Regions from separate parts of the Pseudomonas rosaeacicularis genome, predicted to be linked through region 2. Evidence: predicted binding sites of a transcription regulator. Region 2 holds the regulator's gene; each other region holds the start of a gene.

Region 1 (3,251 bases), on a different contig from region 2:
ATCTGCAAGGAGCTTGAGGGCAATTTCAAATTTATTTGCCACCAGAGCGCCACCCCTGCTTTTGACGGGGGATACCTATGGTTTCGGCGCAATCCCTTCAAGCTTTAATCACGACGCTAACCCCCTGTCGAACAAAGAGTTTTAAACCAGACACCCCGGTGAGGATGTCTGGGATTCATCATGCAGCGAAGAAACGGATGAAGTTGTTAAAGAGCGATGAAGCGTTATTGCAACAGCTTGAGCACCGCCGCCGGCAACTGATTGGCCTGCGCCAGGACAGCAGTTGAGGCCTGTTGCAGGGTTTGCTGCTTGGTCAGCTCGGCGGTTTCGGCGGCGAAGTCGACGTCTTCTATCTGCCCACGGGAGGCGGTGGCGTTTTTTGTCATGTTTTGCAGGTTTTCCATAGCACTCATCATCCGGTTCTGATTGGCACCCAGGTCTGCACGCGCACTGTTGATTTCACCAATCGCATTATCAAGAATCCTGACGGTGTACTCGATGTTCTCGATTCGGGCGGCCCTGTTTAGCGTTGAATCTGACTTTTCGGCGTCGGAAAGAATCTTTCTCTCGTCGGTCAACTTTTTCCTCGCATCTGCCAGTGTTTGCTCATCAGCGGCAGTCGGCGGGGCGGAAAGATTTGCATACGCTGCTTCAGCTGCTGCGAGACCGGTCGTGGCTGTTTCCACGTTATCTTTCATGGGTTGCGTCACAGTATTGACAGTGTTTCTAAATCCAGATCCGTCAATAGATAAGGGAGTGTAGTCACCCTTTGTCACTTGCTTCTGCCCCGACGTTGTAAGATCCCCAGCGACTAGTGGCCGATCCTCTGTTGCAGCGAGAAGCGTGCTCGATGAGAAATCCTTACCGAGCGTCAGGCTTATTTTTTCGGTCACCCCTACGTTCGCGCCGATTTGAAAGCTCATTTCTCCCGCACTACCATCCAAAAGATTAAGTTCTGCACCAAAGGTCGTTCCTTTAGCGAGACGTGTAACTTCGGCATTGAGCTTTTGAAATTCTGCATTAAGTGCGTTACGTTCGTTAGGCCCCTTATCGGCGTTAGCTGCCTGCATAGCAAGATCACGCATCCGCTGTAAATTATTCAAAGACTGATCCAGTGCGCCTTCCGCCGTTTGAATAATCGAAATTGCAGCGCCTGCATTCCGAGTTGCGACGGTCAGCCCGCGAATCTGAGTAGTGAGGCGTGTTGCCAGCTGCATTCCCGCAGCATCGTCCTTGGCAGTATTGATTCGAAGCCCTGATGACAAGCGCGTCATGGATGTGCTCAGCGAATCGGAAGATCTGTTCAAATTCCGCTGAACAGACAACGAAGCAATATTGGTATTAACGGTTAAAGCCATTTTAAGATCCCTCGTATTGGAAACGGCTGGTTTTCCGAAACAGGTGACATCCATGTCGCCCAGAAAACCTACAACTTCGTTATCGACGAATCACAAACCGGCTTTAACCGTACTCAACACTTCAAAGCTGCGCCATCACGACAGATGTCGGATAAAAAATCGCGTAACTTCTCGCCATTGTTGCAGTTGCATAATTGTTAAATAATTTCAATAAAAAAAGCCCAGGCAATATTCGCCTGAGCCGTTATTTAAAGCTGGTAACCGCGCACTGTAGGAAGTTTCTTTTATTAGTGCGTCACTGGCTAAATACTAATGTTCCAACACCCTCACAAACTCAACCTCCAGCCAATCCGCCAATCCAATCCAGTCCTGCCGTTCCTGACAGTCCAGGATTGCGCCGAGCACTTGGCTGCAGGCATGTTGCTCGGCGGTTGGGCGCGTGGCGAAGAGCGGCATGGCTGTATCGATCAGTTCGACCATAACGAGACCGGCTTCGATGTCGCGGCCCAGTCGGAAAAGGTCGGCGCAGCGGCGGGCCTCGGTGATGATGCTGGTAGAGGCAATCATGGCGCAGTCCAGTCCGGGTCGAAGGTGGTGCCGACAATCAGTGCGCCGTCGCGGCTCGTGTTGAAGAAACTAACCTCGGGATGCCGGGCGATGTAGCGCTCAAGCGCGATCAGGTAACCGCGAAAGTTGAGTTGGGTTTTCACCTTGTTGCCCCGCCCGTCCATGACCCAATGCCGAGAGATGTTCGCTGCCGGCCCCAAGTCGCCGTCTTTCCAGCCCGTGTGAGTTTTATCGCCAGGGAAGGCAAAGTCGGCGCCGAACAGGGTGATGCGGGCAGCGCCCATCTGCACCGCCAGATCGATCGCCGGATGAATCACACTGCCGCCAGCAAACAAGACTCCCCGGGGTGTTTGCTGGCGAATCTGCTCATACATCGGGCTGTTCGAGTAACCGACATACCGAGGACCCTGCCAGGCACTGAGGACTTTTTCATCCAGTCGGGGTAGGTACACCAGCGTGATGTGTGCAGTGTTCTCGGGCACCAGGTGTCGGGCGGTGATGTGATGATCGATGCTGACCACAAAATCAGGGTCGATGCCGTGTTGGCGCAGGGGAACGAGCGCAGTGTCGACACAGATCAAGAGTGGTCGCTCAGGTGCATCCCGGGTCGCGCGCAACCGTGGCAGGTGTTGCTGCAGGCTGGGTCCGGTGGCGATGATGAACACCTCCCGGCCGACCTGAGTGCCGAACAGTGCGCGCACGTCAGTGTCGCTTTGCAGTAGCGCAAGTCCCTGCTGAAGATGCCGCTGGTTATCCTCGGCCTGGGGATCGAACCCCAGATTGCTGAAACCAAGATGCACTTCGCTGACCAACCGATCCCTGATTCGCGCACTGGAGTCGTCGGCCAGCACCAGCTCGGCAGGTAATGCGAAAAACGGCAGTCTGATTTCAGCCTCGTCGCCGGCATACCCAAGCGTGACCCTTGGGTCGGAGAGCCAGTCTTCCTGCTCAAGCAAATTGAGGACGATAGCGAACAAGGCGCCGTTGAGAATATGAACATGCAGCCGCTGAAGGGACGTTGAAGCCAACAGCACCCGGGGCAAGTCGCCCAGGCCGGTACCGTAGACATGCACTTGCGCGGCGTTGGCAGGCAGGCTGTCTGCCTGAAGCTGTGCTTCCTTGAGCCGGTCATGGCGACTGGTCAGCTGGATGCCGGACACGCTCAGGGTTGGCGTGCGACCTTCCACCAGCTCAACGGCAACTGACTCGACGTCCTCGCCGAGCAGGCGCTGCAGCACTTGGGGCCAGCGTTTTTCAAGGACAGCGCAGTTGCGCTCAAAGATTTCGCTCATCACCGCTATCCATGGAGTGTGATCGGCACCAAAA
Region 2 (3,251 bases):
CTTGATAATCCTGAGCCAACAAGATGTTGTTCAGGTGGCCGGCAACCTCGTGGGTTTCCTGCTCGCTGCGTGTCAGGAAACCGTCGACACGCTTGGCCAGATCACGAAACTCCTCGGCACCGATTTCGCGACGCATGAAGCGGCCCCAATCGGCGCTCAACGCTTTGGCGTCGGCCGTGAGTCCGTTCATCAAGGGGGTGCTTTGCTCCACCAGATCCATGGTGCGATTGGCCGCGTTTTCGGTCAGCCGGACCACGTACGACAAGCGCTCGGTGGCGTCGGTGATCTGTGACACTTCTTCGGCTTGCGGCATGGTCGGGTCGATCTGGAAGTTGACGATGGCGCTGTGCAGCTCACGCGTCAGCTTGCCGACTTCCTGATACAGGCCGCGATCGCGGGTCTGGTTCAGCTCATGGATCAGTTGCACGGCTTCGCCGAACTTGCCTTTTTCAAGGCTTGCGACCAGCTCTTGTGCGTGTTTCTTCAGGGTCGACTCAAAGTCACCCATTGTCGAATCTTTGGAATCCATAGCGCCCTCGCAGCGAACATCAGCTATTGACGCGCTCGAATATCTTCTCGATTTTTTCTTTCAGCACTTGCGCTGTGAAAGGCTTGACCACGTAACCGTTTACCCCGGCCTGGGCGGCTTCAATGATCTGCTCACGCTTGGCTTCAGCGGTGACCATCAATACCGGCAAGCTGCGCAGGCGCTCATCGGCACGGACTTGACGCAGCAGGTCGATGCCGGACATGCCAGGCATGTTCCAGTCCGTTACCAGAAAGTCAAAAGAGCCGCTTTGCAGCATCGGCAATGCGGTCGTGCCGTCATCTGCTTCCGCCGTGTTGGTGAACCCAAGGTCACGCAACAGGTTTTTTATGATCCGCCGCATCGTTGAGAAGTCATCAACGATGAGGATTTTCATGTTCTTGTCCAATTCGACCTCCAAGCAGTCTTTAACGCGCCCAGCACCTGGACGCGCGTTCAATCAAAACCGGTACAGCTCGCTGACCGGGCTGCACGAAACGACGACGGGCTTGGCAAATCAACAGGCATGAACCACGGCGCGACGCACGCGATGTGCGTCTGCGCTGACCGGCTCAAGCCTTGTCTCTCTTGTTTCCCACGAACGCTCTGCACAGCCGGCTTTACAGGTAACACGGCCCCAATGGGTCCGCCGCGTTGCCTGTCAACGCGCTCGCCATTCTCCCAAACGCCCTCGCAAACGAGCTGCGCACTGGCTGTGTAACTGACTGACCCGCGATTCGCTGACACCCAGGACCTCACCGATTTCCTTGAGGTTAAGCTCTTCGTCGTAGTACAGCGCCAACACCAGGCGCTCACGCTCTGGCAAATTGGCAATGGCCTCAGCCAACGCGCTCTGGAAACGTTCATCTTCCAGGTCACGCGACGGCTCGAGCGACTGGCTTGCGCCGTCCTCATGCAGCCCTTCATGTTCGCCGTCCTGCAGCAGGTCGTCGAAACTGAACAGTCGGCTGCCCAAGGTATCGTTCAAAATCCCGTAGTAATCATCGAGACTCAATTGGAGTTCGGCCGCAACCTCGTGATCTTTAGCGTCGCGGCCGGTTTTTGCTTCAATTGATCGAATCGCGTCACTGACCATGCGCGTGTTGCGATGCACCGAACGCGGTGCCCAATCACCCTTGCGCACCTCGTCGAGCATGGCGCCGCGGATGCGAATCCCGGCGTAGGTCTCGAAGCTGGCGCCTTTGGTGGAGTCGTACTTGGTCGAGACTTCGAGCAAGCCGATCATGCCGGCCTGGATCAAGTCTTCGACCTGCACGCTGGCCGGCAGACGCGCCAGCAAGTGGTAGGCAATTCGCTTGACCAGAGGCGCATAGCGCTCGATCAGCTCGTATTGGGAATCACGGGATGATTTGCTGTACATGCGATACCCACTTGCTGTCATGACACGGGCCCTGCGCTGGTGTGATGCACCAGACGTTCGACGAAAAATTCCAGATGGCCGCGCGGGTTCGCCGGTAACGGCCAGGTGTCAACTTTCTGCGCGATGGCCTTGAACGCCAGCGAGCATTTGGAGCGTGGAAACGCCTCGTACACCGCGCGCTGCTTCTGCACGGCCTTGCGTACGCATTCGTCATACGGCACGGCGCCGACGTACTGCAGGGCAACGTCCAGGAAACGGTCGGTGACCTTGGTCAGCTTGGCGAACAAGTTGCGCCCTTCCTGCGGGCTCTGCGCCATGTTGGCCAGGACCCGGAAACGGTTCATGCCGTAATCACGATTGAGCAGCTTGATCAGGGCGTAGGCGTCGGTGATGGAGGTCGGCTCGTCGCAGACCACCAGCAACACTTCCTGGGCGGCGCGCACGAAGCTCACCACCGACTCACCGATCCCGGCGGCGGTGTCGATCACCAGCACGTCGAGGTTGTCGCCGATGTCGCTGAAAGCCTGAATCAGACCCGCATGCTGCGCGGGCGTCAGATGGACCATGCTCTGGGTGCCCGATGCCGCCGGCACGATGCGGATACCGCCCGGGCCTTGCAGCAGGACGTCACGCAGCTCGCATCGACCTTCGATGACGTCGGCCAGGGTGCGTTTCGGGGTAAGCCCCAGCAGTACGTCGACGTTGGCCAGACCCAGATCGGCGTCCAGCAACATGACGCGGCGTCCAAGCTCGGCCAGTGCCAGTGAAAGGTTCACCGACACGTTCGTCTTGCCTACGCCACCTTTGCCACCGGTCACTGCAATAACCTGTACGGGATGCATGCTGCCCATGTTAATTGTTTACCTTGTCTTGCTTAGACCTAAGCCACATGTCGGGCTGCACGTTCGTTGTTTGAACAATGCCTGGCAGACCATCTAAGTGGGTACATTCCAGTGTCATATTCTTCACCTAACCCACGCGCTTGCCGGGGGTGTGGTAAAGATCCGCAAACATATCAGCCATCGCTTCCTCGCTAGGCTCTTCCTGCATCTGCACGCTGACCGCTCGACTCACCAACTGGTGCCGCCGCGGCAAATGCAGATCATCCGGTATCCGTGGACCATCGGTGAGATAGGCCACGGGCAGCTCATGACTGATCGCCAGACTCAAGACTTCGCCGAGGCTGGCTGTTTCGTCCAGTTTGGTCAGGATGCACCCGGCCAGACCGCAACGTTTGTAACTGTGATACGCCGCTGACAGCACTTGCTTCTGGCTCGTCGTTGCCAACACCAGATAGTTGCGCGACTTGATGCCACGCCCTGCAAGACTTTCAAGCTGCATGCG
Region 3 (3,251 bases), on a different contig from region 2:
CGGTTTTCTTAATGGATTCGGGGCGAATACGCACGCAACACTTTGTAATCATCGAGCTTTTCGGCGGTTCCGGATAATTCCAGCCGGAACAAGGATTACTGTCAAAACGAATGCAATCAGCGCCCATTGCGCCAGAGACAATCCGAGAACTGGCGGATATGGCGTCTCGCAGAAACCGCCTACCTGAAATCCCAGCGGAAACATCGAAGCCAGAGGCAACCCATCAACGATCGGCTGCAGTACGTCAATACCGCAGCTCTCGGACGGGTGGGTCTGGATGTAAACATGACGCCCCGCTGCAACAATCCCGCCCACTGCGCTCAACGTCACCAACACTTCGCAGATCGTGACGCCAACCCTTCCAGGCATCGCGGCGCCGATAAACGCGAAGATTGCGATGAACAGCAATGCATACCGCTGCAGGATACACAGTGGGCACGGCGCCTCACCGAGCACTACCTGCATGTACAAAGCGCCGCCGATCAAGGCGAGGCAAACAATACCGAGCAAAACCAGAAACTGTTTTTCGCGTCGCAGATAAAACGTGTTGTCGATCATTCACATACCCTTTGAAAGGAAGTCCATGCGTACCGGGGCTCGATGCCCAAACGGGACGAGAGCTTAACACCGCCACGCAATCCCGCGCCGGGGCGCGATCATCGGGGTCGGTGCATAGCAACTCAATCGATCTGCGCCATACGGAATGATTTGGACGCCAAATGGCAACAGACACGGACTACCGGGCTCCGCAATCTCTGATTGTCAGGAGGCCCAAAGGCTATAAATTTCTGGAGCGTCTGAAAGAGTTGCTACGTGTTTCCAGCGATCAGACGCCACACCAAAATAATACGCTTCTATATATATAGAAGCGTGCGGCGTATTGCCGCAGGACGGCGCGCTATGGATCACTCCAGCGCAGACGCCGGACCGAAGAATTCGAAGCGGCTCTGACTCTCCGGAACACCCGCAGCCTTTAGCTGGCGCTTCACCACGGCCATGAAGCCCTTTGGCCCAAGAAAATACGCGTCAAGATCACGATCCTCGGGCAGCCATTGCTCAAGACGCGCCTGATCCAGCAGACCAACGGCATGGGCTGCCGGGCTCACACCGTCGTCTTCGCCGTAGCAGTAAAAGCGCTTGAGCTGCGGGTGCTTGCTGGCCAGGTCTTCAACCCAGTCGCGAAACGCATGCACCCCACCGTTACGAGCGCAGTGGATGAAGTGAATCGGACGCTCGGTCAACAACGCAGCTTCCAGCATAGCCAGCGTCGGAGTGATACCCACGCCGCCACTGATCAGCACCAGCGGCTTATTGTTATGGGCCAGGGTGAACTCGCCGGACGGTGTGAACAGGTTGATGCTGTCGCCGATGTCCATTTTGTCGTGGAGAAAGTTCGACGCACGGCCACCAGGTTCGCGCTTGACGCTGATGCGGTACTGATTGTTGCCAGCCAGCGCTGACAGCGAGTAATTGCGACGTATCTCCTCGCCATCGACAAACAGCTGCATGCCGATGTACTGACCAGCGGTGAAATCCAGAATCGCTTTGCCATCGGCCGGTGCGAAGTAGAAGGACGTGATTTCCGCGCTCTCCCGGACTTTGTTGGCGATCTTGAATTCACGCGGCCCGCGCCAGCCACCCACGGCAAGCTCTTTTTCGTCGTAGATGGTTTTTTCGGCGCCGATCAGGATGTCCGCCAACTGCTGATAGGCGCGACCCCAGGCATCGATAACTTCAGGGGTGGCAATTTCACTGCCCAACACCTCAGAGATTGCTCGCAACAAACAGCCGCCGACCAGCGGATAGTGTTCTGGAAGAATTTGCAGGGCGATGTGCTTGTTGATGATTTTGGCGACCAGATCGCCCAACTGCTCAAGCTGGTCGATATGACGGGCGTACATCAGCACGCCGTTGGCCAACGCACGAGGCTGATCGCCGCTGCTCTGGTGCGCCTGATTGAACATCGGGCGGACCTCGGGATGTTCCTTGAGCAGCATTTTGTAAAAATGGGTGGTCAACGCCTCACCGCCGCTTTCGAGCAGTGGAACGGTGGCTTTGACGATGGCACGATCCTGGGCATTCAACATGGCTAACTCCTGACGTGAAGGGCTGAAAAAGTTAAATGGCCTGTATCAAAAAGCGTGCCACGCTTTATTTCCTTATCTTTCAGATAGTTAGAAGTTGATCGTCATTTTGACCAAAGTACAAAAGCAGTCATTTAGACATGAATTAGTCTTTTCGACACCATCACTGCCCCCTGAAAGGCAGTACTTGAAAAGGTGCAACACTAAAACCGTTAAAGCCTGACCTGCTCAAGTCGATAACCCGTCATCGAAAGCTGTTTGCCGCCGCGTGCAGCCAACAACTCATGTCAGAAGGCTCCTATGTCCACAAATGTCCGCGCAGATTCACTTTCGCTTCTGCTATTCACATTGCGCAGCGGCAAGTTGATGGCGATCAACCTGCTCAAAGTCAGCGAAATCATCCCCTGCCCTCCCCTGACCCGATTGCCGGAATCACACCCGCACGTTAAAGGCGTCGCCACGCTGCGCGGCACTGCCTTATCGGTTATCGACCTCAGCCGGGCCATTGGCGAGCGTCCTTTGGAAGATCCCAATGGCGGCTGTCTGATCGTCACCGATGTCAGTCGCTCCAAGCAGGGTTTGCACGTGCAGGCGGTGAGCAAAATCGTCCATTGCCTGACTACGGATATTCGCCCGCCACCCTTCGGCGCTGGCAATCGCTCATTTATCACGGGTGTGACCCAAGTGGATGGCACCCTGGTGCAGGTGCTGGATATTGAGAAAGTCATCCACGGCATAGCCCCTGCGCGGGTTACCTCAGAACCTGCCGAACTCAGCGCAAAAGACGCCAAAGTGTTGGCAAAAGCACGGATTCTGGTGGTCGATGACAGTCAGGTTGCGCTGCAGCAATCGGTGATTACGCTGCGCAGCCTGGGCGTCGAATGCCATACCGCGCGCAGTGCCAAGGAGGCGATTGATCAACTGCTGGAACTGCAAGGCACCGACGCGCAGATCAACGTGGTGGTGTCGGATATCGAAATGTCTGAAATGGATGGATACGCTTTCACACGCACGCTACGCGAAACGCCTGACTTCCAAGAGCTGTACGTTCTGCTGCACACTTCTCTGGACAGCGCGATGAATGCCGAAAAAGCCAATGCGGCGGGCGCGAACGCTGTGTTGACCAAGTTTTCCTCACCAGAGCTGACACGATGTTTGATCGAAGCC
Region 4 (3,251 bases), on a different contig from region 2:
ATCTCGATGTTCACCAGTGACGCCAGCTTCAAGGCGGCGCGAAAGGCATTACGGCGCTGGTGATAAACCACTTCCTCAGGCAGCGGCCCGCGATAGCAGCGCGGATCGTCGATGGTGGTCAGTTGAGCTTTGCATTCCCAGGCGATGCGCACGCCGTCGTGAAAACCCTCGACCTTGAAAGGCTCCCCGGCAGCCAAAAAGCGTTCGCCGTCGCGGGGGATCATTTCGTCGAAGGTAACTGAGTTGCCATCCCGGTCAATGTCGGTGATGTAGCTCTGGAAACGCTGGCTTCGCTCGTGAAAGGTGATGATCAGCGGATCATGGCTTTCCAGCAGCAGTCGCAGGGTGGCGGCAATTTCCAAAGGCGTTGCAAGTACCTTCGGGGGCTGCGGAACATCTTCCGCGCTTGAGGCATTCACGGGTAATCCATCTCCAGGCAAAATACGACAGCGTGAGGCGTGCGGCATTTTGCCAGCATGTTTCACGCCTTGATACAGGAACTTACACCTGGCTAAGCGGACGTGGCCGTGCTTTTCCGGAAGTCGATCCTCGGCTGTCATACAGCGTCGGCGTGTCGCCACCGTTCAGGATGGATAGCTGGTGGCTAGTCTTGATTTGCTGCAGCTGGATCAGCGTGCCGTTTTCTTCGTTGGCCGCCTTGCAGTCAGTCATCAGGGCGTTCAGCTCATCGCCTGCTTTGAGCAGCTCTGCGCCGACTGACGAATGTTTGGCTACTTCTTCCAGCCCGTTACGATTGGTAGGTAACCCAAGGCTCGCCAGAAGCTGGCTGCGGCGGCGCCCGTGCTGGTCCAGAACAATCACCAGCGCCTGTTTCTGCGCCAGGATGTGTTCCATTTCGACCATGTCGCGGCCATGCAGCGCAATCGACTCGGCTTTGAGCAACTCAAGAAGATGCTGGGCCGGTGCGATATCGTCGGTGATCAGTTGCAGCAAAGTAGTGTCTTGCATCGCATGCTCTGGGATTTAAGCGTCCAGAAGCCCCGGCGCGGGCTTAGCGCTGGGCTTCGAAATTAAGCAGCTTGCTGGCAACGCGGTTGCTGTCGACCTTGTAACTGCCGTCTGCGATAGCCGCTTTCAATTCAGCCACACGGGCGGAGTTGACGGCTGGCTGATCGCGCAGCGAATCAGTGATCTTCTGCAACTGTTGAGCTTCACTGCTCAGATGTACTGCCTCACCACTACTTACCGTTTCAGAAGTGCTCACCGGTGCTGCTACCGCTTCGGTTTTGCCAGCTTCTTTGGTGGCGGCAGTACGGGTTGTACTGCCGACGGTAGTGGAACTATTTAAACGATTGAAGTCGATGACCATGATAGAAAACCTCTGGGTTCTTGGACGCTTGCCTTTGGTTTCGGCCAAACCCGGAATAACTTTAGGGCCCGTGCGAAAACAGTCTCAAATGGACGTCGCACAGCGCGCATCGGTTCCCAGTCTAGAAAAAGCGCAGGCACAGCGCCAGAGGTCATCGCATCACATAGGCACCTCCACCTGTCCCGGAGCGGTCACGTTAGCCTTTATCACGCGCTGGGAATTCAGGTTTTTCACCCGTATTTGCTCGTTGAAACCGCCGTCAGAGAGAGCCTCACCCGGCATGCGCACGCTCATGGAACCGCTACGTGCGCTGATCACCACTTGATCGCCTTTGCGGATCATTTCCGGCTGTTGCAGGTGCACCGGGGTCAAAATCTGGTCGATGACCGTTGGTCGGACGAGTTTCTGTCCTACCGCCTGATCGAGCGAATCCAGAAAGCCTTGCCCCAGCAGGCCTACGTCTCGCTCGCGCAAGGCAACGTCGCCATCGGACACGATCGCATCGCGCTTCATGGGGCGCACGACCGTTACCACTTCGCGAAACAGATGTACCTGCGCGGGCACGAACACCGTCCACGGAGAGCTGCCTTCACAACGCACCTTCACGGTGACGCGGCCGACAGGGCGGGGAGAGTTTTCCAGGGATGCCGTCAAATCCTTGTCGCACTGTGGCATGCGCAGGCGCGGGTCCAGCTGCTTGACTTCGATTTCATAACGCCCGGCGGTCTGGCTGGTTGCCAGGTAGTCTTCAACTGTGAATTCAAGAAAGCCCTGGGTGACGCCGATAAGGGTTTCAGGCAACGTCACGTTGTCGGCGCGACTCAGGCCCGCAGTGCTCAACAGGCACAACGCGGCCGTCGCGCAGAGTAAGCTGCGGGTTACGGATGTCAGGCGTCGAAATACTGTCGTTTGTCTGTTCATGACAAGGTAAATAGCAAGGCCCGTGCCGCTTGCCGACAGGTGATGGGTCATTGGTCGTTTTGGGAAGGAGTTGGGCATGGCTGGTGTTATGGATTCAGTGAACCAGCGCACTCAACTGGTAGGGCAGAACCGCCTTGAATTGCTGTTGTTCCGTCTGAACGGCAAGCAGTTGTATGGGATTAACGTGTTCAAGGTAAAAGAGGTGCTTCAGTGCCCAAAACTTACCCACTTGCCCAGATCCAGTCCGATCGTGCGCGGCATTGCCAATATTCGTGGTGGGACCATTCCCATTCTCGACCTGGCTTTGGCAACCGGTTCAAAAGCGTTGGACAGCATTGAAAATGCCTTCGTGATCATCACGGAGTACAACACCAAGATTCAGGGTTTTCTGGTGCATTCGGTCGAACGCATCGTCAACATGAACTGGGAAGACATTCATCCGCCACCCAAGGGAACGGGGCGCGATCACTACCTCACGGCAGTGACGCGGATCGATAACGAGCTGGTGGAAATCATCGACGTCGAGAAAATTCTGGCCGAAGTTGCGCCGGTTTCCGAAAACATCTCGGCAGGCGTCATTGATGCGGAGACTCAGCACAAGGCGCTGTCGCTGCGGGTCTTGACCGTGGACGACTCATCGGTGGCACGCAAGCAGGTTACGCGTTGTCTGCAAACGGTCGGTGTGGAAGTCACCGCGTTGAATGACGGTCGTCAGGCGCTTGAATTCCTGCGCAAACTGGTGGACGAGGGCAAGAAGCCGGAAGAAGAATTCCTGATGATGATTTCCGACATTGAAATGCCGGAAATGGACGGCTATACCCTGACTGCAGAGATTCGTAATGATCCGCGCATGCAGAAGCTGCACATCGTCTTGCACACCTCGTTGTCCGGTGTCTTCAACCAGGCAATGGTCAAGAAAGTGGGCGCTGACGATTTTCTGGCCAAGTTCCGCCCGGATGATCTGGCGGCCCGCGTGGTAGATCGCATCAAGGCAGCAGAC

What was found. Region 2 encodes FliA, which starts transcription of late flagellar genes. Its sites were predicted from a motif close to CTAAAGTTTNNNNNNNNNNNGCCGNTAA; they were not measured.
Region 1: a site for FliA is predicted at 1,438-1,465, ahead of ACWKWM_RS10480 (flagellin N-terminal helical domain-containing protein). Genes of this name have one in related genera too.
Region 3: a site for FliA is predicted at 2,297-2,324, ahead of ACWKWM_RS12735 (chemotaxis protein CheW). Genes of this name have one in related genera too.
Region 4: a site for FliA is predicted at 1,368-1,395, ahead of flgM (flagellar biosynthesis anti-sigma factor FlgM). Genes of this name have one in related genera too.

Annotation. Positions count from the first base shown of each region.
Region 1 covers NZ_JBSKHT010000007.1:25,669-28,919, forward strand. The annotation lists gene ACWKWM_RS10480 (flagellin N-terminal helical domain-containing protein) at 225-1,358, opposite strand; gene ACWKWM_RS10485 (hypothetical protein) at 1,668-1,925, opposite strand; gene ACWKWM_RS10490 (motility associated factor glycosyltransferase family protein) at 1,922-3,217, opposite strand.
Region 2 covers NZ_JBSKHT010000026.1:68,726-71,976, forward strand. The annotation lists gene ACWKWM_RS26985 (protein phosphatase CheZ) at 1-529, opposite strand, end outside; gene ACWKWM_RS26990 (chemotaxis response regulator CheY) at 549-923, opposite strand; gene fliA (RNA polymerase sigma factor FliA) at 1,188-1,928, opposite strand; gene fleN (flagellar synthesis regulator FleN) at 1,925-2,758, opposite strand; gene flhF (flagellar biosynthesis GTPase FlhF) at 2,877-3,251, opposite strand, start outside.
Region 3 covers NZ_JBSKHT010000008.1:251,679-254,929, forward strand. The annotation lists gene ACWKWM_RS12725 (disulfide bond formation protein B) at 49-558, opposite strand; gene hmpA (NO-inducible flavohemoprotein) at 906-2,087, opposite strand; gene ACWKWM_RS12735 (chemotaxis protein CheW) at 2,385-3,251, shown strand, end outside.
Region 4 covers NZ_JBSKHT010000007.1:67,146-70,396, reverse strand. The annotation lists gene ACWKWM_RS10665 (flagellar brake protein) at 1-419, opposite strand, end outside; gene ACWKWM_RS10660 (flagella synthesis protein FlgN) at 502-969, opposite strand; gene flgM (flagellar biosynthesis anti-sigma factor FlgM) at 1,013-1,330, opposite strand; gene flgA (flagellar basal body P-ring formation chaperone FlgA) at 1,490-2,251, opposite strand; gene ACWKWM_RS10645 (chemotaxis protein CheV) at 2,328-3,251, shown strand, end outside.